4 regions of the Paenibacillus sp. IHB B 3415 genome follow, and region 2 is predicted to be linked to each of the others. Evidence: riboswitches for the same ligand, from Rfam matches in the RefSeq annotation. Region 2 holds a riboswitch; each other region holds the start of a gene.
What was found. A riboswitch is a leader RNA that binds a small molecule or an ion and turns the genes downstream of it on or off. The one in region 2 is predicted to bind thiamine pyrophosphate.
Positions count from the first base shown of each region.

Region 1 (5,957 bases), on a different contig from region 2:
CGGATTTACCAGTATTCCCTGACGGCGGAAGGCCCAGCAGTTATAAGCTACCGAGACAAAAAAGCTCGCCGGCAGCCGGTTCATCACTCCGATTTTGCAGCCCAGCAGCGTAACTTCACCGCCGAAGCCCATCGTTCCGATCCCGAGCTTGTTGGCATTCTCCATAATGTAATCTTCCAGCTTGCCCAGATCTTGGGTGGGATTCACATCCTCGACCTTGCGGAACAGCTGCTTCTTGGCCAGCTCATAGCCCGTTGTACGGTCACCGCCGATGCCTACGCCAATGAAGCCTGCACTGCAGCCCTGGCCCTGCGCCTGGTAGACCGAATGAAGAATACATTTGCGGATGCCGTCAAGATCACGTCCGGCTTTGCCCAGACCCTCCAGCTCTGCCGGGAGACTATACTGAATATTCTTATTCTCGCAGCCGCCGCCCTTCAGAATGAGCCTTACATCAATGCCTTCCTCTTCCCACTGCTCGAAATGAATCACCGGCGTGCCTGCACCCAGATTGTCCCCGCTGTTCTCGCCTGTAAGGGAATCCACGGAATTCGGCCGCAGCTTGCCGTTCTTCGTCGCCCGGATTATCGCGCTATGAATATCCTTCTTCATCTCTATCTGATTCACGCCTACCGGCGTATGAATTATAAAAGTCGGCATCCCTGTATCCTGGCAGATCGGCGATACCTGGAGCTCAGCCATGCCGATATTCTGGGCAATCGTGGTCAGTGCCAGTCCGGAGCGGGTCGACCGGTCTTCCAGCGCACGCCCTTTGGCTACCGCCCGGCGTACATCACCCGGCAAATTCGTGGAGGTCTCTACGATCAGATTATAAATGCTGTCTTCAAAATGCTGCATCTTCATTCAGTCTCCTCTCCATCTGTTTCAAGCTGCCCTAACTCTGTTACAATTAGTTATTATCATATCATATTAAGCCGCTCATGAAAGGGGTTACTTAAAAATTGAACTACCATTTCTCTGCCTATCTCTACCGGCTGCAATATATCCAGCGCTGGAGCCTCATGCGCAGCACCGCCCCGGAGAACGTGGCGCAGCATTCGTTCCAGGTGGCCCTGCTGGCGCACATGCTGTGCACCATCGGCAATGTCCATTTCGGCCGGTCGCTGAACGCCGACCGCGCATCCACAATGGCGTTGTTCCACGACGCCACCGAGGTATTCACCGGCGACATCGCCACGCCGGTGAAGCACAACAACCCGCTGCTGCTGTCCAGCTTCCGCGAGATGGAGCGGGTCGCCGCTGAGCGCCTCGCGGCGATGATCCCGCCGGAGCTGAGCGCAGTCTATGCGCCGCTCCTGCAGCCGCAGGACAGCCCCCCCGGCTCCGAGGATGCCGGACTGCTCCGCTACGTCAAGGCGGCGGATGTGCTCGACGCATATCTGAAATGCGTCTGGGAAACCGCCGCAGGCAACCGCGAATTCGCGGCCGCCCGGGAGCAGACGGCAGCGAAGCTGCACGCGCTCGCCTTGCCGGAGATGGAGTATTTCCTAACCCACATGGCTCCGGGGTTTGAGCTGTCGCTGGACGAGCTGTCTTCAAGCATGAGTCCGGATAAGTCCGCCGACTAGCCGGAAGCCGTGCAGCCGCTTGAAGAATGCAGCATCGCACCGGCCGTTTGGCCCTGCAATGCAAATAACCCGCCTCACGGCGGGTTATTTGCATCAAGTTAAGGCATGGCTATCGGCTCATCCAGGATGTCCCAGTCCTTGAACACCGGCTGCAGCCCTTTTGCCTCGAGCATCTCCTTAATCTCATGCACGCTGCGGTTGTCTGATATTTCAAACTGGGGGGTTCCGCCTTCCAGGGAATGTCCGCCTACTTCGGTGGATACCCCGGCAGACATCTTCGTGATCCCAAGATGAACCAGATGATCGCGCAGAGCTGCCGGCTCCCGCGTAGACAGCGAAATGCCGGAGCGGGGCAGAAACAGGCGGTAGGCCAGGATAATCTGCACCAGCGCACGGTCGGTTACATCACTCGCAGGATTAAATTCCCCCAGGTACGGCCGAAAACGGGGAATGGACAAACCGATTTCGCACTCCGGATACTTGTCCTGCAAGTACCTGGCGTGCAGTGCAGTCGCGAGAGCCTCCTGACGCCATTCGTACATTCCCAGCAGGGCTCCGATATTTACCGAGCGGAATCCGGCCAGGCAGCCGCGCTCGGGCGCATCCAGGCGGTTGCGGTACACCCGCTTGGGGCCCTTCACATGCAGCTTGCGGTAGGTCTCCTGATGATAGACCTCCTGATACAGCGTCAGACCGTCTACTCCTGCCTGTATGAGGTCAGCGTATTCTTCGGTAGTGAGCGGATTCACTTCAATGCTGACTGAAGAGAAATAGCCGCGGAGCACCTCCACGCAGTCTTTCACATAACTGGCCGGACTTTCATTCCGGGATTCTCCGGTCAGAATCAGAATGTGGCGCAGCCCTGTGGCTGCGATTGCTTCCGCTTCCCGCCGGACTTCCTCCAGTGTCAGTTTTTTGCGCGGAAAATCATAGATAGAGCTAAAGCTGCAGTAGGTACAATGGTTGACGCAGAAATCAGCCAGATACATCGGTGTAAACAGCTGCATCACATGACCGAATTGAGCACGTGTCAATCTATGGGCCTTCTGCGCCATCTCTTCGAGGTAAGGCTCCGCAGCCGGTGACAGCAAAGCCATCAGCCCGTCCTCGTCCAGCTGCTCCAGACGAAGCGCCCGCTTCACATCGAGCGCAGTGTACTGCTTCCATCCCCCCTCGTAGGGAAGCTTGTCCAGCCGGGTCAGCCTATCATAAAAGCTCATGTCCTTCCTCCCTCTTCTTAAACAGCATCAGTCAGGCCAGAAATCCGGTCAGCGGCGAAGAAGCTGCGGCTGTCTCTTCCACCGGCCCCAGCCCGGCCAGATAGGCCTTCCGCCCCGCCGACACCGCTTCGCGGAATGCCTCCGCCATCAGCTGCGGGTCCCGGGCGGTGGCAATTGCCGTATTCAGCAGCACAGCGGCTGCGCCCATTTCCATCGCCTCAGCAGCCTCGGAGGGTCTGCCAATACCGGCATCCACGATGATGGGCAGACCCGTTTCTGATATCAGAATCCGGATCAGCTCCTTGGTCTGCAGCCCGCGGTTAGAGCCGATTGGCGCTCCCAGCGGCATGACGGCTGCAGCTCCCGCCTCCTTCAGCCGGAGTGCGGCTGACAGATCAGGGCTCATGTAAGGCAGAACAACGAAACCCTCCGCAGCTAGAATTTCTGTCGCTCTGATCGTCTCGGTATTATCAGGCAGCAGATATTTCTGATCATTGATAACCTCGATCTTCACCCAATTACCCAGTCCCGCCGACTTCGCCAGCCTGGCAATGCGTACGGCTTCCTCTGCGGTGCGTGCACCGGAGGTATTGGGCAGCAGCGTCATGTGGGAAGGAATATGGCTGATAATATTGTCCTTGCTCTCCGGATCTACCCGGCGCAGGGCAACCGTAATGACTTGTGAACCCGAACGGGCAATCACTTCAGGAATAAGGGTGTTGCGGCTGTATTTTCCGGTCCCGATGAACAGTCTGCTCGTTAAAGTAACTCCTCCGATAACCAAAGGATCTTGCATCATATCGCCTCCTGTGATAAGTCACTGCCTTAAGCTAAATTACGTATCTGCATTGTTCCGTCTGCTGCGCGTGCAAGGCCCCCTAGCCTCCGCCGACAAAATGAACCAGCTCAACTCGGTCACCTTCATTCAGCAATGTATCTTCATAAACCTCTCTGCCGGCAAGCTCGCCATTCAGCTCCACAATAACCAGCTTCCCGGCCCACTCAGGCCGGGCCAGAAGATCAGCCAGCGTCCGGCAGCTCTCATCATACCTTCCTCTGTGGCCGTTAACGGTCAAATTCATTCCAGTTCACCTCCTTTGCCCGGTAAGGGGGCTTCATTCAGGACTTCAGCATACGCTGCGGCCTGAACGGATGATCTGTAGGCCTCAGCGGCGCCAGCAGGGTCCGTCGCTCCGCATATCCCGGACATTACGGCTATTCCGGCAGCACCTTTCAATAGAACTGGTCCGGTATTACCCGGTGTGATGCCTCCGATAGCAATCAGCGGTATACTGCTGCAGCGGACGGCCACTTCCAGCTGCTCCAGGCCCCGTTCCCGCTGTCCGGGCTTGCAGGCCGTGGGGAATACATGTCCATACAGACAGAAGTCCGCTCCCTGCCGTCCGGCGCGTGCCGCTTCCTCCGAGGAGTGCACTGACCTGCCCAGCCGCAGGCCCGGGGCAATGCCGCGCGCCCCGGCAGGCGGCAGACTGTGCCAGGCCAATTGGACACCGGCTGCCCCTGCTGCCAGAGCCACATCTATCCGGTCATTAATGACCAGCTTAGAGGGAGGAACCCCCGCTTGCAGCAACCGCTCTGCGGCAGCCAGAAGCTCCCGTGCGGTCAGGGCTTTTTCCCGGAGATGGATATAATCCACCATGTTATGTACAGCAGCAGCCAAACCGGCAAACTGCTCCGGATTCAGCCTCCCATCCGAGATCAAATGGATTTCTTTCAGCACCTTCACCTTCCCTCTATACGGCATTCCGGAAAATACAAAAAGACCGCCCCCTGTATCAGGAAGCAGTCCGGAATATAAGCAGGAATACCGGGTAAGCCGTTACCCCCGCTGCATTATTCATTCTCCACTTCCCTACGCTGGTATAAACCAGATCAGGTTCAAAGGGTCCGAACAGATATGTTCGTCTCAGCCTTGCGGCACCCCTAGTGATCGTTCATATTCTATTGTTCTTGCAGTTTGTATATTAGCATATTATTCCTGTAAGAGCTATTCTTTAATAGATTCAGTTATTAAATCCAGCGGGTTTAAACGGCAAAAAAGCCAGCCTTCCGGCTGACTTTTCACCTGTTGAACCTTGGATGCCTTAAACCTGTATAAACTTATCCGGCTTACAAAGCAGTGCCAATGGTCAGCCGTTAACGATCTCGCCGCCGTTCACATGCATGACCTGACCGCTCACATAGGAGGAGTCGTCAGAAGCCAGATACACATAAGCCGGTGCCAGCTCTTCGGGCTGTCCCGGACGCTTCATCGGCTGGGTGCCGCCGAATTCACTGACCTTCTTCGCGTCAAACGTAGACGGAATCAGCGGCGTCCAGATCGGTCCCGGTGCTACCGCGTTCACGCGGATGCCTTTGTCTGCGAGATTCATCGACAGGGAGCGGGTGAAGCTGAGAATTGCTCCTTTGGTGGACGAATAGTCCAGCAGCTGCGGGCTGCCGCGGTACGCCGTGATAGACGTAGTGTTGATGATCGTGGAGCCTTTTTTGAGATGGGGCATCGCTGCCTTGGTCAGATAGAACATGGAGAATATATTCGTCCGGAACGTCCGCTCCAGCTGCTCGGCGGTAATGTCCTCAATAGTCTCCTGCGGATGCTGCTCTGCCGCATTGTTAATCAGGATGTCCAGCTTGCCGAGTCCCTCAATGGTTTTATTAATCAGATCCTGACAGAAGGCCTCAACCCCGATATCACCGGAGATCAGAATACACTTCCGCCCCTCCTGTTCCACCTGACGTTTGGTTTCTTCCGCATCTTCATGCTCATTCAGATAGGATATCACTACATCTGCGCCTTCTTTGGCAAAATGAACGGCAACCGCACGACCGATTCCGCTGTCCCCTCCGGTAATGAGCGCGGCCTTGCCCAGCAGCTTGCCTGCTGCCTTGTAAGCCGAGGTTTCAAACTCCGGAAGCGGGTTCATCTCGCTTTCAATTCCGGGCTGCTGGTCCTGTACCTGCGGAGGCAGGGTTTTGACGGGTTGTTTGCTGGTGTCTGGCATAATCCATTCTCCTTTCGCTGTACCATTATACTGTTTTACTAATCATGTTAGGATGGCTAAAAGTCTGGTGTTTATGCATCATACTTACCTAGCAAAAATCGCTTTACGTTATTTTACTTACCACA
Region 1 covers NZ_JUEI01000081.1:17,440-23,396, reverse strand. Annotated here, with positions in the region: gene QW71_RS29245 (fumarate hydratase) at 1-858, opposite strand, end outside; gene yfbR (5'-deoxynucleotidase) at 963-1,589, shown strand; gene thiH (2-iminoacetate synthase ThiH) at 1,688-2,809, opposite strand; gene QW71_RS29230 (thiazole synthase) at 2,841-3,605, opposite strand; gene thiS (sulfur carrier protein ThiS) at 3,688-3,891, opposite strand; gene QW71_RS37420 (thiamine phosphate synthase) at 3,888-4,550, opposite strand; TPP riboswitch at 4,663-4,765, opposite strand; gene QW71_RS29215 (SDR family oxidoreductase) at 4,960-5,832, opposite strand.
Region 1: it holds a riboswitch for thiamine pyrophosphate, as region 2 does, so the genes downstream of both, QW71_RS37420 (thiamine phosphate synthase) here and QW71_RS14930 (ABC transporter substrate-binding protein) in region 2, are expected to answer to the same signal.

Region 2 (5,957 bases):
CTTAACATGCAGAGCGGGAGCAACACCGAACAGGAATTTCTACAACGTGAGGCAGCGGGGGAAATGCTCCGCTATATCGGGCAGCTCCGTGAACCGGACCGCAGCCTGTTTCTGCGCAGGTATTACCTATACGAGAGTCTGGATGAACTGGCTGCGGCCTTTGGGTTCAGTAAAAAAGCTGTCGAGAGCCGTCTGTACCGCTGCCGGACAATGCTGAAGCAGGCTATACATCAGACTGGCGAAGATGGAAAGGGGGAACTCGGATCATGGTAAAGGATAGGAACAGCGGTGAGAAAAGCATATTTGATCAGCTCGATCATCTGGAATTCAGCGAGGCTGAACTTGCACTGAACGGATTGCTGGGGGAGCCTGAGTCCAGCCCGGTACCCGGGTCTAAAGAAGAGATTGCCTCACTTGAGCGGATCAAGAGCCGTACCCTCGCCCTTATTCAGACTGAACCGGCGCCTGAACTGCCTGCTGCTGTCCGCAAGCCGCGGCGGCGTACGGCTATTGGAGCGGCGGCGGCCGCGATCCTTATGGCCGCAGGCCTGCTGTCGTTCTCCCCTGACGTCCAGGCAGGTCTAAAGCAAGCCCTTAGCTTCCTGCCCGGCTTCGGCACTGTTCTGGAAAGCAGCCCGGACAGTCAGCTTTATGTTCTGGAGAAGCCTTACACTGCTGCCATAGGCAAGGGAAAGCTGATAGTTCATGCCATACTTTTGCAGGAGAACAGCGGGACCATTACGCTGCGGGGACAACTGACTCCCGTCATTACTGAATTTCAGGCAGACATCGGAGGGGACCGTTATACCTTTACTTCCAATATGCGGTCTTCTGCATCCGGAGACTGGTATGCAAGCTACAGCGCTGCACTTCCCGGAAATTTGGAGCTTGAAACCGCTGAACCGGTTACTCTGTATATCAATGGAGCAGCAGTCGGGCCACTGGTGCTTCAAGCACCGGTGACCGCCGATGATCTGCAGCATTTAGGCGCAAGTGATGTGCACCAGGATGTGCGGATTACGGCTTTTCCGGTACGTCTGGATGACGGGCTTGTCCGCGTCGAATTAGTTCCGGCCCTTCCAGATTCGTTCTCCGCCGTCCATTCTTATTCACTGGAGCCGCTGGTATCCTGGAATGACCTGTATGTCGAGAATGAAGAGGGTGTCAAAGCGAAGGTTGAACCTCCTTCAACTATGGTCTACCCGTCGGAGTTCTCGTTCCGGGAATTGGCATCAGCTGAAGAACAGTCTTACAGGGTCGTCATCCCTTACATCGAAATAGCGGAACGGAAGGCACTCTCCCGGGAGGTCGTTCTGCCGCTGCCCGCCAGCGGGGAGAGTGCGCCTCTCCACATTACCGCTGAGATCGCCGGTTACCCGGTAGAATTCACCCGCATTGAGCGCAGCAGCGGGACGGCTGTCAGTGTTGATGTGGATATGAATTTTGATCCCGAAGCGGCAAAGTCACTGACGCATTTCTTCATCCGCTATCCGGGTTCTGGGGACAAATATTCATACGGCTGGCAGGATACCGAGACATTCCCAAGAATCTTGAAGACTCTTCTTCTGGATGCAGAGCCCGGCGCGGATACGCTGCGTTTTAGAATGTCGGAGCCTCTATTCCTGCTCAAAGGCCCCTGGATTCTGCCGCTAAAGCTCGAAGATTAGGACGGGGAGACTGGACAACCGCAAGAGCGGCGTCTATAATACACCGTAAGAACATAGCAATACCCGTGAACTTCATAGAACCAGGGGTGCTGGAATTGGCCGGCTGAGATTGTATCCCACAAGATACTGACCCTTATACCTGATCTGGATAATGCCAGCGTAGGAATCTTCATTTAACTTGAACCCCTTCATGGGCCTGAAGTTGAACTCACCTTGCGCAAATAACTGGCGTCCCGGTCTCCGGGGCGCTTTTTGGTATGGGTTACTCTGAATTTTGGAAGACTAGGGATTGCTGGAAGGAGAGAGAAGAGAAATGGGAGTCAAAAAAGTATTACCGCTGCTGCTTAGCTCTATGCTTGTGCTCGTGATGGCCGGATGCGGCAACGGGAACGTCAACCCGGGCAGCAATGCCGGAGGCAGCACACCTGCCGCCGGGAACAGCACCGCTGCACCTGAAGCAACCGCAGCCGCCAGTACCACCGACGCGCCTAAAGAGCTGACCCCGGTTAAGATTGCGCTGGACTGGACGCCGAACACGAATCACACCGGCCTGTATACCGCCAAGGAGCTGGGATATTACGCTGAGGAAGGTCTTGACGTGGAGATCGTGCAGCCGGGTGCTGCCGGATCTGACACCATGGTTACTTCCGGTGAAGCCCAGTTTGGCATCAGTGCACAGGAGGCGCTCACCCTGGCCCGCCTGCAGGATGTGCCGCTCGTATCCATCGCCGCAATCATTCAGCATAATACCTCCGGCTTTGCCGCTCCGAAGGACCGCAACATTAAGACGCCAAAAGACTTCGAAGGCAAAACCTACGGAGGCTGGGGCTCTCCAGCGGAAGAAGCAGCTATGAAAGCCATCATGGACCCCGATGGCGGAGACGTCTCCAAAGTGAAATTGGTGAATATCGGCGAAGCTGACTTCTTCACTGCGGTGAAACGCGATATCGACTTTGCCTGGATCTTCTACGCCTGGACCGGGATCGAAGCCGAGCTGCGCGGCGAGCCGCTGGATATGCTGTACCTGAAGGATTATGCGCCGCAGCTGGATTACTACACACCGGTGCTGACCACCAGTGAGAAGGAAATCGCCGAGCATCCGGAAGTGGTGAAGGCTTTCCTCAAAGCTACGTCGAAAGGATACCAATACGCGATCGACCATCCGGAAGAAGCGGCCACGGTCCTGTCCGATGCAGTGCCTGATCTTGATCCCGAGCTGGTGCTGGCCAGCCAGAAATGGCTCAGCCCGAAATACAAGGACGATGCCGCCCGCTGGGGTGAGCAGAAGCTTGAAATCTGGCAGAATTACGCAGAGTGGATGTACGGCCTGAAGCTGCTGGATAAACCGCTGGATGCCGCAAGTACATTTACGAATGAATTTTTGCCGGAAGGCCAGTAAACACCGAGTGGAATAATACTGACACTAACTCACATGAGAGGAATGAATAATAAATGGCTAATACACTGCTTAGCATTCAGGTAATTCCCAAGACTCCAAACAATGAGGATTCGATCCCTTACGTGGACACTGCGATTGAGGTAATTCAGAAGTCGGGGGTTAAACATCAGGTGAATCCGCTTGATACTACCATGGAAGGCGAGCTCACGGAGCTGCTGGAAGTTGTACGCCAGATGCATGAGGCACTGATTGCCTCCGGCAGCCCGAGCGTGATCTCCCAGATCAAGATCGCCCATAATCCCAGCGGCATTAGCATGGACAAGCTGACGGAGAAATACCGGCCGTGAGAAGCACCTGGAGACAAATCTGGCCGCCCCTTGTGGCGGTCATCTTTTTTCTGGGCGCATGGCAAATTGCGGTATCGGTGTTCCATATCCCGGCCTGGCAGCTGCCGAGCCCGTCCGATATCGCGCGTGAATCACGCGGCAACGCCTCCGGGATCTGGGCGCATACGGCCGCAACGCTGCGGCTGACCCTGATCGGCTTCCCGGTCGGCACCGGCATCGGCCTCATTGTGGCTCTGCTGCTGCATCTGCTGCCCTGGCTCAAAAGAGCGCTCTATCCGCTGCTGATCCTCAGCCAGAATGTGCCCTCCATTGCCCTTGGACCGCTGCTCATTATCTGGTTCGGCTTCGGCCTGCTGCCCAAAATCGTCCTGATCACCCTCGTCTGCTTCTTCCCGGTAGCCGTAGCGGCCATGGGCGGGCTGGCGCAAAGCGACCGGGTAATGTTGAACTATATGAAAATGGCCGGCGCAAGCAACTGGCAGATCTTCACCAAGCTGGAGCTTCCCGGCTCCCTGCCCTCCCTGTTCTCAGGGCTCAAAATCTCCGCAACCTATGCCGTCATGGGCGCAGTGGTTGCCGAGTGGATTGGCGCGGACAAAGGTATCGGCTATTATATGCTGCTGCAAAAGGCCTCTTACCGCACGGACCGGATGTTCGTGGCCATTGTCATTATTGTGCTGCTGAGTCTGGTGCTGTTCGCACTGATTGCCCTGCTGGAGAAATGGCTCGTGCGCTGGAAACCGCGCAAGGAAGCTTAACACGCATAGGGTAACAATACACCGCTATACTGAGCACGTTTGAGATAAAGCCTTAAGTACAAAGATTTCTATATAGAAGGAGCTGACCGAAGTGTCTCCACTCACGAATAGCGTACAGCTCAAGAAGGACGGCCCCGGCAGCAGCCTTGATGAGGCCAGAAGTGCACCGCCTGCACTTGAAGTCAGCAGCGTCTCCAAGTCGTTCACGCACCGCCGCCGGGGGACGCATGTGCTGGATCAGGTGTCGCTGACGGTAGAGCCGCAGGAATTCGTCTCCATTGTCGGCCCTTCCGGCTGCGGCAAAAGCACCCTGTTCCACATTATCGGCGGCCTGACGCTGCCGGATGCCGGAACCGTCAGCATGGACGGCATCCCGGTTACCGGGCAGCGCGGCAAGATCAGCTATATGCCGCAGCAGCCCGCGCTGTTCCCGTGGCGGAGCACGCTGGACAACGTCCTGCTCGGCGCCGAGCTGCAGGGCGCGCCGCAAGCGGAGGCTCGCGGGCTCGCGAAGCGGCACGCCACTGGCTGGCCAAGGTCGGCCTGGGCGGATTCGAGCGCGCTTATCCGCATATGCTGTCCGGCGGCATGCAGCAGCGGGCCGCCTTCCTGCGGGCCATGCTCGCTCCGCAGGAGCTGATGCTGCTGGACGAGCCGTTCAGCGCACTCGATGCGCTGACGCGCGAGCAGATGCAGCGCTGGCTGCTGGAGCTGTGGGAGGAGAACCGCCGCTCCGTGCTGTTCATCACCCACAACATCGAAGAAGCGCTGCTGCTCTCCAGCCGCATCTATGTCTTCTCCGGACGTCCCGGCTCCGTCCTGCACACCGTCGATGTGCCGTTCCCGCGTCCGCGCCGCGATGAAATCACCGATGCGCCGGAGTTCCTGCAGCTCAAGCGCCAGCTCTCGCTGTGGATGCGCGAGGAGCAGGCCAAGAGCCTTTGACGTGAGTCGGCGCTATTCGGCCCATGTATGCTGAACCTAGCTATTCACATTTCCCGATGACCTGCCGTTTGCGGTGAGGAGTCACATTTTCCGGAATTCCGGAGAAATCCTGCACTAAATACAACATTCCCCTCCTAATCCCCGCCTCTGATCCAAGATTGTTGTACAAAAGGCAGCATTTCTCCTTCTCAAAGCGGCTTAGCGGGAGAACTGCTGTATTTCGTACAACAATTCTCCCAAACACCCTATTATAGGGGTACCAGAGTTGCACTTCGTACAACATAATGCCTGTTCATGTGACCTTAAGAAGCTTAATTGTCTCAGTGATTGCATTTGGTGCAACAGAATTCCCAATGTTCAGAGATAAATCCCATTCTGTTGTATTTCGTACAACCGATTTCTGAATATTCATCCAGTAACACTGTCTTTACAGATTTCTGCTGTACAAAGTACAACAGATTCATTTTTCCAGCAGATTTCGGGGTCAGCTGTTGTTCCTACATCCAGCCCTTCTCCTCAGCCAGCCGCACCGCTTCAATCCGGCTCTTCACTTCCAGCTTGCCGAGAATCTCCGAGATGTAATTGCGGACGGTGCCGTAGGAGAGATGCAGCGCCGAGGCGATCTCCCCGGCACTCCGGCCCGCTCCGGCCAGCTTCAGAATCTCCCGCTCCCGGTCCGACAGCGGGTTCTCTTCCCGCAGGCTGCCGAAGACCAGCTCGGGGGACACCTCCCGGTGCCCGCCCATCACCCGGCGGATCGCCTCCGCCAGCTTGTCCACCGGCTCATCCTTCAGCCCTGCTCCGTTGGGCCCGAGCACTGCTGTAATGGAACCTCTGTTAA
Region 2 covers NZ_JUEI01000027.1:92,939-98,895, reverse strand. Annotated here, with positions in the region: gene QW71_RS14940 (sigma-70 family RNA polymerase sigma factor) at 1-273, shown strand, start outside; gene QW71_RS14935 (hypothetical protein) at 267-1,667, shown strand; TPP riboswitch at 1,740-1,850, shown strand; gene QW71_RS14930 (ABC transporter substrate-binding protein) at 1,981-3,066, shown strand; gene QW71_RS14925 (MTH1187 family thiamine-binding protein) at 3,120-3,413, shown strand; gene QW71_RS14920 (ABC transporter permease) at 3,410-4,171, shown strand; partial or broken gene QW71_RS37115 (ABC transporter ATP-binding protein) at 4,263-5,116, shown strand; partial or broken gene QW71_RS14910 (response regulator transcription factor) at 5,614-5,928, opposite strand.

Region 3 (5,957 bases), on a different contig from region 2:
ATCTCGGCCAAAATGGTTGCCGATGTGCTGACCACTGCAGGAGCTACCCGCGTGATAACTATTGACCTGCATGCAGCGGCTATCCAGGGATTCTTCAACATTCCGGTGGATCATCTGACTGCGCTTGATCTGATCAGCGGCTATTTGAAGATCAAAGGCCTCTCCGATCTGGTAGTCGTATCACCCGACGCGGGCCGCGCCTCCATGGCTGAGAAGCTGGCCAGCCGGCTGGACTCTCCGTTTGCCATCATGATCAAGAAACGTCCGGCCCATAACGAATCGGTAATTACCCATGTCATCGGAGATGTTGAGGGGAGAACGCCGATTATTATTGAGGATCTTATTGATACGGGGACCACGATCGTCAATGTGGTAGAAGGGCTGAAGGAGCGCGGGGCCCGGAACAGCATCGTCTGTGCCACGCACGGGCTGTTCTCCGGAGATGCGCTGGAGCGGATGGATCATCCCAATATCGACGAAATTGTCGTCACGGATTCTATTGCGCTGCCGGATGAGCATTCCAGCAGATTCTCGGTGCTCTCTGTTGCACCTATGCTGGCAGAGGCCACACGTATTATCATCGAAGGCGGTTCCATAGACAAGCTATTTAGAGACGCGGGGATATAGTCCCTGCGTTTCTTTTTTACAGTTATGCTGCAGCAGCAACTTTTCAAGCTTTTACCTCCCCTTAACTCTCCTCCCAGGTTGAGAATCTCACTACCACATGTGGTATACTGTGTGAAGAAGACAGCCAAGTCCATAAATGGAAACGAAAAGAACACTTAAGACAGGGAGTATGGGTATATATTTGATGCCGCTCTCCTATTTTTCGTTAGGCTAGGGAAGCTTACAAAGGGAGGTGCCTTGCTTCCATGATTGAGAAAACTTCAGAGAATGATACGGACAGCGGTAATGTGATTCCGGTCACTCTGGATGCCAATTTTTTCTTTGAAAGAGCCGTACGGTCGCTTGACCGCTTTCAATATGATAAGGCATTAAAGAATTTTCGCAAAGCTGTTGAATATGAGCCGGATAATCCGGTGAATCATTGCAACATGGCGGGTATATTATCTGAGATGGGTAATTACACAGCATCTAATGAGATTCTGACCCATGTACTGGAGAAGATTGATCCCGCAATGACCGAATGTCATTTCTATATGGCTAATAATTACGCCAATATGGAAAGCTTTGAAGAGGCGGAGCGTTCACTGGTCACGTATCTGGAGGAGGATGCCAGCGGCGAGTTCATGGCCGAATCCGAAGAGCTGATGGAGCTGCTGCAATATGAGCTGAATCGTCCTGCTCCGCTTGTGCGGATCCGCAGCCGTGAGGGTGTGGTCGAGCATGACCGGGCCCGCAGTCTGCTGGAGGAGGGCAAGTTTCCCCAGGCTGTAGAGCTGCTGGAAGAGATCATTGCGACCTCGCCGGACTTTCTGGCTGCGCACAATAACCTGGCCCTTGCTTATTTCTATATGGGCCGGTTTGCCAAAGCGAAGGAATGCCTGAACGAGGTGCTGAAGCAGGACCCCGGTAATCTTCATGCCCTCTGCAATATGGCGATCTTCCTGCAGTATGCAGGTGACAAGGAGCAGCTGGATTCTCTGCTGGGCATGCTTGAAGCCACTGTGCCTTTTCATCAGGAGCATGTATTCAAAATGGCCACAACGATGGGCATCCTGGGCAGACATACCGCAGCGTACAGCCATTTCCGTCGTCTGCTGAAGGATGAAGAGGTCGCCGGAGACGCCGGCCTGTATCATTACTGCGCAGCAGCGGCCAGCAACAGCGGCCTCTACACTGAAGCGCTGCGCTGCTGGAGACAGGCTGCGAAGCTGGACCCTGAGTCGGCCGTGCCGGCATTCTTCCTGTCTCAGCTCCAGCAAGCCCGGGGAGAAGACAAATCCATGCCTGCTGTCAGCTATAACTACCAATTGCCTTTCCAGGAGCAGCTTAAGCAGTGGAAGGGGAATACAGGCAAGTTCACCGAAGAAGTGCGGAACAATCCGCTGCTGCGCGCCTCGTTCTTCTGGGCGCTGCGCTACGGCGATTCCTCCACGAAGCTGCAGGTGACCGAAGCCCTGCGCTGGATTGAGGATGAGGAGATGTCCGAGGTACTGCGCGGAGTTCTGGAGCATCAGCCGCTCCAGGAGGACCGGCTGCAGGAGGCGGCGCTGTTCAGCCTGCAGCGGCTGATTGGAGAGAATATGGAAGAAGCTGCAGTTCCTGAGGAAGAGCCGGTGCAAGCGGCTTCCAGCCCCAAGGGCCCGGCTGAATGGAAGGAAGACTGGCAGCGGATTATCGATCATACGGTGGCCATGATGGACCGGAGATATGATGCTGCGCAGAAGAAGGATGCAGAGTTTATCTGGAAGCAGTTCATCGGCAGCCTGTATCCGGATGTACCGTTATTCCGCAATGACGGCGGCTGGTGTGCGGCACTGGAGTATCTGACTGCCAGGCTGCACGGTAGTCCGGTCACTTTCCGCGAGGCGGCACAGCGTTACGGCGTCTCGGTCTCCATGGTAAGCCGTTATGCACGGCGGATCGACAGTGAATGCGATACCCAGGGCATGCTGCCGGGAACGGACGGCTTGTCGCCGTCCACCAACAATATTTGAACCCTTTTTTCAAATATAAGGATCTATATGTTTCTCACGATAACTTATCCTTATATTTCTCGCTGAAACGGTACCGTCCTAATAAAAGGACGATAAAGCCGTTTCCACTTGTAAATACAAACCTACTTGTAAGGAGGCAATGTAATGTACAAAACGATTGTAATCGGAACAGGCCCGGCCGGGCTGACTGCCGCGATTTATCTGGCGCGTGCGAACCTGAGCCCGCTCGTAATTGAAGGCTTGCAGCCGGGAGGACAGCTGACAACGACGACAGAAGTGGAGAACTTTCCAGGCTTCCCTGAAGGGATTCTGGGTCCTGATCTGATGGACAACATGCGTAAGCAGGCCGAACGCTTCGGCGCTGAATTCAAGAATGGCTGGGTGGAGTCGGTTGACTTCTCACAGCGTCCGTTCAAGGTGACTGTAGACGGAATGGGTGTACTGGAAGCGGAGTCGGTCATTATTTCGACCGGCGCCTCCGCCAGATACCTGGGTATCCCGGGTGAGCAGGAGAATGTAGGACGCGGGGTCAGCACCTGTGCGACCTGTGACGGATTCTTTTTCCGTAACAAAAAGATTGTCGTGGTCGGCGGCGGCGATTCCGCGATGGAGGAAGCCAGCTTCCTGACCCGCTTTGCTTCCAGCGTAACGCTGGTTCACCGCCGTCCGGAGCTGCGTGCTTCGAAGATCATGCAGGACCGCGCACGCGACAACAGCAAGGTGTCATGGGCACTGAACCGCACGCCGCTTGAGGTAACCGTCGGCGATACCGGAGTTAAGGGCATCACCGTCCTTAACAATGAGACGGGACTTACCGAGCTGGTGGAAGCGGATGGTGTATTTGTCGCTATCGGACATACACCGAATACCGCTTTCTTAGGCGGGCAGATTAACACCGATGCGAATGGCTATATAGTGGTTAACCCGGGCACCACAGAGACGAATATTCCCGGCGTATTCGCTTGCGGCGACGTGCAGGATACGCGTTACCGCCAAGCTATATCGGCAGCCGGAACCGGCTGTATGGCCGCCATGGATGCCGAGAAGTTCCTGGAAGGCACGATGGTGCATGACTGGAGCGAATCGCTCGATAAATAACCGGAGAAGGTTCTTGTTATTTACGGGTTTACAAAAAAAACCTATACCAGTAGAATGTATTTAATTAGATAAGATACCCACTAGGGGAGCCTGAATAGGCTGAGACGGGAAAAGTGAATTTCCGGACCCTTGAACCTGATCTGGATCATACCAGCGTAGGAAAGTGGAGTCGGACCTTTTTTTGAATACAGTCTTATTGGGCTGTTCCTTTGATAAAGCCGCTCCAGGTGGAGCGGCTTTTTGACTTGCAAGAATTCATATGCCTTGTGCTATACATGATTCTTCGGCTTAGTCTGCTGCGTGAAATCTTATCTGATTGGCTCATAGAGCGAAGAGGAGGAGATTAGAATGCCAGAAATGATGAAGAACGAAGAGGTGGACCTTTCCCGATTTCCTGCAAGCCGCAAAGTGTATGTAGAGGGCTCGCGCCCGGATATTCAGGTTCCGATGCGGGAGATCAGCCTCAGCAGAACTGAGGGCGTTGCCGGGGAAGAGGAGAACGAACCGCTGCGTGTCTATGACACCAGCGGAATTTACACCGATGCTGCGCAAGAGGCTGACATTCGGAGGGGGCTGCCGCCGCACCGTTTATGCTGGATTGCGGAGCGTGGCGATTCGGAGGAATACACCGGAAGAGCTGTGCAGCCGGAGGATAATGGAATCCGCAGGGGCGGGCCGCCCGCAGAGGCTTATCCAGGGCTGCAGCGGAGTCCCCTGCGGGCACATGCGGGCCGCAATGTTACCCAGCTGCATTATGCGCGGCAAGGGATCATTACATCGGAAATGGAGTATATCGCGATCCGCGAGAATACCCGGCCGGAATTCGTAAGGGATGAGGTAGCCGCCGGACGGGCCATTATTCCGGCCAACATCAATCATCCCGAGAGCGAGCCGATGATTATTGGCCGTAACTTCCTGGTTAAGATCAATGCGAACATCGGAAATTCTGCGGTGTCTTCTTCTATTGAAGAGGAAGTGGAGAAGATGCGGTGGGCGACCCGCTGGGGGGCCGACACCATCATGGACCTCTCCACCGGCTCCAAGATTCATACCACCCGTGAATGGATTACACGCAATTCTCCTGTGCCTGTCGGCACGGTGCCCTTATACCAGGCGCTCGAAAAGGTGAACGGCATAGCCGAGGATTTAACCTGGGAGCTCTATCGCGACACGCTGATTGAGCAGGCGGAGCAGGGGGTCGATTACTTCACCATTCATGCCGGGGTGCTACAGCGCTATATTCCGCTGACTGCCGGAAGAATGACGGGAATCGTATCACGGGGCGGCTCGATTATGGCCGCTTGGTGCCTTGCCCATCAGCAGGAGAACTTTCTGTACACACACTTCGAAGCTATATGTGAGATTATGAAGACGTATGATGTGGCCTTCTCTCTGGGGGACGGACTTCGTCCGGGTTCTATTGCAGATGCCAATGACGAAGCTCAATTCGCTGAGCTGGAGACGCTGGGAGAGCTGACAGCGCTGGCCTGGAAGCACGATGTTCAGGTAATGGTTGAGGGTCCGGGGCATGTGCCGATGCACAAGATTAAGGAGAATATGGACAAGCAGCTCGAGATTTGCCGGGAAGCCCCTTTTTACACCCTGGGTCCGCTCACTACCGATATTGCACCCGGTTATGATCATATCACTTCAGCCATCGGGGCGGCGATGATCGGCTGGATCGGGACGGCTATGCTGTGTTACGTTACACCCAAGGAGCATTTAGGTCTGCCTAACAAGAATGACGTGCGCGAGGGAGTCATTACCTACAAGATCGCTGCACATGCCGCAGACCTCGCCAAGGGGCATCCGGGTGCACAGGACAGGGATAATGCGCTGTCCAAGGCGCGGTTCGAGTTTCGCTGGCGAGACCAGTTCCATCTCTCTCTGGACCCGGAAAGGGCGCTGGAGTATCATGATGAGACGCTTCCTGCGGAGGGGGCGAAGCAAGCTCATTTCTGCTCTATGTGCGGTCCTAAATTCTGCAGCATGCGGATTTCGCATGATATCCGTAATTCCTACAGATTGAGCAGGTCGCTGTAAAAAAGGCAAGTCTCCTATAGCTATTTCCCTGCTGTCCCATGCTGTAAAAGGCGTGAGGGCAGCTTTTCTTATGCGCGAATAGCACAAGATTCATTCTCCCTATTATGTGAAACCAAGCACAAGCGTTGGCGTAGATAGCAGTATCCAAGTATAGGGAGTGAATCGAATGAGGAACAAAGACTGGCTCAAGGAAAG
Region 3 covers NZ_JUEI01000044.1:19,910-25,866, forward strand. Annotated here, with positions in the region: gene QW71_RS19660 (ribose-phosphate pyrophosphokinase) at 1-627, shown strand, start outside; gene QW71_RS19665 (lipopolysaccharide assembly protein LapB) at 873-2,621, shown strand; gene trxB (thioredoxin-disulfide reductase) at 2,766-3,719, shown strand; TPP riboswitch at 3,792-3,898, shown strand; gene thiC (phosphomethylpyrimidine synthase ThiC) at 4,068-5,762, shown strand; gene QW71_RS38110 (class I SAM-dependent methyltransferase) at 5,929-5,957, shown strand, end outside.
Region 3: it holds a riboswitch for thiamine pyrophosphate, as region 2 does, so the genes downstream of both, thiC (phosphomethylpyrimidine synthase ThiC) here and QW71_RS14930 (ABC transporter substrate-binding protein) in region 2, are expected to answer to the same signal.

Region 4 (5,957 bases), on a different contig from region 2:
CCCGGCTGCTGTAGATATCTGGTGTCACCAGGGACAATTGATTCAGGAACTCCATCTGGAAGCTGCCGGGTCCTTGTCCTTCAGCGGCTTCAGCGGCAATCTCGGCCGCCACGCCGTAGAACGAGAGTGCTTCGGCTGCTGCCTCAAGCACATTCCCTCCGCTTACTGCAAGAAATGCGCCAACTACGGCACTGAGCAGACAGCCGGTTCCCGTGACTTGGGTCAGGATGGAATGGCCGTTGCTGGCGATGTAGGTGCGTGTGCCGTCGGTAATGATATCCTCCTTGCCGGTGATGATCACCACGCAGTTCAGCTTCCGCGCAGCCTTGTTCGCCAAGGCGATCACATCGCCTTCACCTGCTCCGGCATCGACGCCTTTGCTGGCCCAGCGCTCTCCGGCGACATTGGCTACTTCGGCCACATTACCGCGCAGAGCGGTCAGCTGCAGCTCACCCAGCAGCTTCGCGGTAACGTCAGTGCGGTACGGTGTAGCGCCTGCTCCAACGGGATCAAGCACGAGCGGGACACCATGCCGGTTCGCGGCTTGTCCGGCCTTCACCATTGAAGCGATGGCGGCTTCATTCAGTGTACCGATGTTCAGCACGACCGCCCCGGACATCGCGGCAACATCCGCCACCTCTTCCAGTGCGTCGGCCATGAACGGGGAAGCCCCCAGCGCCAGCAGTCCGTTAGCGGTGAAATTAGCCACAACAATATTAGTAATGTTATGTACGAGCGGATTTGCCAGCCGTACCTTGGATAGAAAAGACATGATTATTCCTCCTGAAAGTTTTGATAGCATACGCATCCTTGAGATCATTTCGCAAAACTAACTTCGTAAGCATGTTCTATAAATTAATAAAAGCATCCGCACTGTCAACTTCCTCTGCCAGCAGACCGCCCTCGCTCAGCCATTTACGGACATTCTCCCAGGAAGCGGTATCCTGGTAACCGAAGGGCTGTGCGCCGGCATCCATCAGCGGCAGCAGAATCTCCAGGCTGCGCTTCTCGATGGCTTCATTAAGCGGTGCGGTGGCATCCTGATGCTCCAGCAGAAGCTTCAGCGCCTGCTCCGGCTGCTTAGTGACGAATTGCTGACCCTTGCGCGCAGCATTCATGAACTTCTGGAAATATTCCGAGGAATCCTGCAGACCCTGGTCACTTGCGACCAGCACCAGCTCATAATAATCAGGAACCCCGTAGTCTACCGGATTGAACGAACGCACTGGATGGCCTTCCTGTTCTAATATCAGCTGCTCATGGTTGATGAAGCCGCCCATAATTCCATCCACACGCCCGGTGGAGAGGGCAGGGATAAGCTCAAAGCCAACGTCAATCAGCTTCAGGGAGGCGGGATCACCGCCATCGGTTTGGATCATAGTGTGCAGCATGGCTTCATACAGCGGAATGGAGGAGTAACCGGCTTGCTTGCCTGAGAGCTCCCCGGGGCGGGTTATTCCGCTGTCTGCGGAAACCATGAGATGGTTCAGGGGATGCCGTACCAGAGCGGCGACGGATTTGACCGGAATCTGCTCTCCCCGGGCCATCAGCACCTGCGGCTGGTAGCTGAGTGCCAGATCGACTTGTCCGGCAGCTACCAGCTTCAGCGCGTCGTTGCTGTCGGCAGGCATCTGTATCTCAACATCAAGCCCCTCTTCGGCAAAATACCCCTCACTCTGTGCCGCGTACAAAAAGGAATGAACGGCGTTCGGATACCAGTCGAGCATGATCGTCAGCTTATGGGCTGTACCGTCTGCGGTTGCCGTCGGAGCGGATGATGCCGATGATGAGCCGGAGCCAGCCGGTCCGTTATTGCCGGCGCAGCCCGGCAGCACCAAAAGAACAGACAGGAGCAATACATAAGGCAGCAACTTATAAGGTTGAGTACTACGGGTGTAGTGATAACGGTTATAGCGGATTGGAGTCATGAATAACGTCCTCTTTTCTTCAGAAATAACTTCTCGAGCGTAGCAATACACAGAAACAAAGTGATCCCAAGGGCGGACAGCAGCACAACAGCGGCAAACATCTCGGCACTCTGCAGATTGCCGGCCATTCTCCGGCTGAAATAACCGAGCCCCCGGCTGCCTCCAAGCCATTCGCCGATGGTAGCGCCAATGACGCAGTACACCACCGACAGCTTCAGTCCGGAGAAAAAGGACGGCAGGGCCAGCGGAACAGCAGCCTTGCGGAGAATCTGCCAGCGGTTCGCGCCAAGCGTCAACAATAGCTCACGGTACTGCTCCGTATTCTTGCCCAGCCCGTCGTAGGTGCCGACAACCACCGGGAAGAAGGCGGTCAGGAACACTACGGCAACCTTACTCCACAAGGTGTAGCCGAACCACATGATAAACAGGGGAGAGAGGGCAACCAGCGGAATCGTCTGGCTGATAATCAGCAGCGGATACAGCGCTTTGGCCAGTGGCCTGAACAGATGCATGCCCGTTCCCAGCAGACTGCCGCAGAAGACGGACAGAGCGAAGCCTGTTAGTACCTCAAGCAGCGTTGCGGGCAGGTGCACACCGAAGAGCAAATGCCGCTCCTCCATCAGAGCGTTCCAGATGGCCGTGGGAGCCGGCAGGATGAACGGAGGAATCAACCCCAGCCGGGACACCGTTTCCCAGACCGCAAGAATCAGCAGCACAAGCAGAATAGCCGGGCTGTACTCCCGCAACAATCTTCTATAGAAGACGGTTGTCATACAGCTTCAGCTCCAAATCCTGCCGCAGGGCAACAAACTGCGGTTCGTAATTCAGACTATGATGTCTGGGGCGGGGCAGACCGGTGATGAACTCCTGCATACCGCCCCCGGCACCGCCGGTCATCAGATAGATACGGTCACTAAGCAGAAGCGCTTCTTCAAGGTCATGGGTAATGAACAGCACAGTCTTGTCCAGTCCCGACCATAATTCCAGCAGCCAGCGGTGAAGCTCCCGTTTGGTTATGGCGTCCAGTGCCCCGAACGGCTCGTCCAGCAGGAGCAGCTCATTCCCGGCGGCAATGGTGCGGAGTACCGCAACCCGCTGGCGCATGCCGCCCGACAGCTCATGCGGATATGCAGCCCCGGTCTCACCAAGGCCGAACTGCTGCAGCATGCTGCGGATCTGAATAACGGCTTCCTCTTTGGAGCCGCTCCGCTTCAGTTCCCAGGGCAACAGGCAATTGTCCAGTACGGTTCTCCAGGGCAGCAGGAGATCCCGCTGCGGCATATAGCCGACCTGGCCGAGCCGCTCCGAGGCGTTATTAGGCGGTTGCCCGTGCAGGGCAACCTCGCCGCTGCCGGGTTCCAGCAGGCCGGCGATAATTTTGAACAGCGTGCTTTTGCCGCAGCCGCTGGCACCCACGACGGAGATGAACTCCCCGCGGCGGACCTTCATGGAGATTCCGGAGAAGACCGGAGCCCTTGAAGCTGCGCCGAAAGAATAGGACAGGTTAGCGATGTTGATCATAGGATGGGGAAGCAAGCCTCCTTAGGGAAAAGTGATTACGCTACGAAAACAAGAAAGACCCATCCATTTCCGGAGGAAATGAATGGGCCTGAAGGTACAGTCAGTTTGCAAAGACGCGGAACCGCTGATACATTCTGCTCCACTTCCCTCCGCTGGTATGATCCAGATCAGGTTCCAAGGGTCCGGAGCTTAAGCTCCGTCTCAGTCGGCCGACTCCCCTAGTGAAATAACAGGTGCTATTGAATTCGTAATTGGTACTTAATATACCATAATTCCCCCGCTTGTAAAGAGCCTGTGTTCAGCGCTTGGAGAGGCCGGTTATGAACAATGCAACAATTCCCCGCGAGATTTCCTCTTTGGAGGAGCCGTTCCGTTTCTGTTCATACAGGTAAAGATCAGGACTAAGTACAGAGATCAGCGCTGTGGCAGCGAAGCGGGGATCGATCCCGATAATCTCTCCATTCGCGGATGCGCGGTGCAGAAGTTCACTCATAATCCTCCCGAGCCGCAGGAAAAAAGGATGTTCGAACTGGGTAAGCTGCTTCTTGCCGGTGAATTCGGATTTGATCATATTCAAGAGCTCCGCATATTGCTCAATGAAACCAACGACCTGCTCAATGCTGCTCTGCAGATGCGCGAGGGCAGCCGTTTCACCGGCGCTGGCAGCAAGCTGCTGTTCCATCCCCGACAGAAACTGCTCGGTGCTGTCCAGCAGCAGAGCCGAACAGATTTCGCCCTTATCGGTGAAGCGGCGGTAGAGCGATCCCTGTCCTATGCCGGCCCGTTTGGCGATGCCGTACATACTCACAGCTTCGAGTCCGCTCTCGGTGAACAACTGGCGGGCGGCTTCGAGAATCCGCTGCATATAAGGATCGGCGGGTTCTTTTGCAGCGTTGTCTGCGTTCACTGTGTTATCTGTGTTGTCTGTGTTGTCTGTGTTCTCGGGAACTGCTGATGTTACAGGTTCAACTTCTGTTTCTGTTTTTTTCATGATGTCCCCTTTCATATAAAGTGAATCCTGCCCATAATACAACAATTCCCTCATTCGATCGGCCTAAATCCCAAATTGTTGTATAAAATGCATTATTTCAGCTTGTTCAAGCAAACGAATCAATTGTGACGAATTGACGTATCTTCTAGCCTCGCAGTGATTCACTGGTAACTTGTGTGTTGTTTGCAGAAAATCATATAAAACATTTGACACATCGGACAATTGTCCGTAGACTATGAAATGCGATAACGGACAATTGTCCGTTCACTAATTATATAGACAAACCTGCCCGCAGGTCAACGTAGATGACAGCGGACAGTTCAGGAGGAGAAGGAGTATGGATCAGACCTTGAAGCAGGATGCCGATTTCCGGTTATCCGGCATTCTAGTTCCGCTGCTGGCCATTATTGCCGGCGTATTTATGGTCGTGCTGGACAGTACGGCAATGAATGTGGCATTGTCCAGACTGGTAGTGGATTTCAATACAGATCTGCATACGCTGCAGTGGGTCGTAACCGGGTATATGCTGGCGCAGGCTTCGGTCATTCCGCTGTCAGGCTGGCTGTCTGACCGGTTCGGGGCTAAGAACGTCTTTTTGACAGCTGTTATTGTGTTTACGATCGGCTCCATTCTGTGTGCAACGCCAAGCAGTGCAGAATGGCTGGTCGTTTTCCGGGTATTGCAGGGTCTTGGAGGGGGCTGTGTGCTCCCGGTCGGGATGGCGTATGTATATAGACTGGCTCCGAAGAGTAAAGTTGGCGTTGTTATGGGGATTATGGGGATTCCCGTGCTGTTCGCACCGGCGATTGGTCCTGTATTGTCCGGCTGGCTGGTGGAATACCACTCCTGGCGCTGGATCTTCCTGATTAATATCCCCATCGGTATTATCTGTGTGCTGATCGGGCTGCGAAAGCTGCCGAATGCGGCGAAGAACACCGTTCCCGGCATGGATAAATTCGGAATGGTGCTCGGACCGCTGGCGTTTGCTTCACTCACTTACGGTGTAAGTCAGGGGGCGCAGAGCTGGACCTCGGACAAAACGCTAATCGGGTTATCTCTGGGAGCTGTTGCACTGATTGCCTTTGTCATTGCCGAGCTGCGTTCGAAGACCCCTTTACTGGAGCTGCGGATTCTGAAATCTGTGGATTTCACCACCGGAATTATCGTGCAGTGGATCGCCCAGTTCGGCTTATATGGTGCTTTATTTCTGCTGCCGCAGTTTCTGCAGCAGGCCCGAGGCTTCGGCGCATTTGATACCGGACTGACCCTGCTGCCGCAGGCCATTGCTTCCGGGCTGATGATGCCAATTGCCGGCATTCTGTTCGACCGGATCGGGGTGCGCTGGCTGGTGGTCTGCGGACTCAGTCTGGTCTCTGGAGCGTTATTCCAGTATTCCCATGTCGATCTGACCACCCAGAGCCGTGATCTCATTCTTCCGCTAATCATGTGCGGTGCAGGGATGGGGATGATGATGATGCCGATGAATACGCATCTGCTGAACAAGGCGCCAGGCAATC
Region 4 covers NZ_JUEI01000051.1:73,576-79,532, reverse strand. Annotated here, with positions in the region: gene thiM (hydroxyethylthiazole kinase) at 1-772, opposite strand, end outside; gene QW71_RS21810 (ABC transporter substrate-binding protein) at 849-1,928, opposite strand; gene QW71_RS21805 (ABC transporter permease) at 1,925-2,701, opposite strand; gene QW71_RS21800 (ABC transporter ATP-binding protein) at 2,682-3,464, opposite strand; TPP riboswitch at 3,577-3,679, opposite strand; gene QW71_RS21795 (TetR/AcrR family transcriptional regulator) at 3,748-4,440, opposite strand; gene QW71_RS21790 (DHA2 family efflux MFS transporter permease subunit) at 4,778-5,957, shown strand, end outside.
Region 4: it holds a riboswitch for thiamine pyrophosphate, as region 2 does, so the genes downstream of both, QW71_RS21800 (ABC transporter ATP-binding protein) here and QW71_RS14930 (ABC transporter substrate-binding protein) in region 2, are expected to answer to the same signal.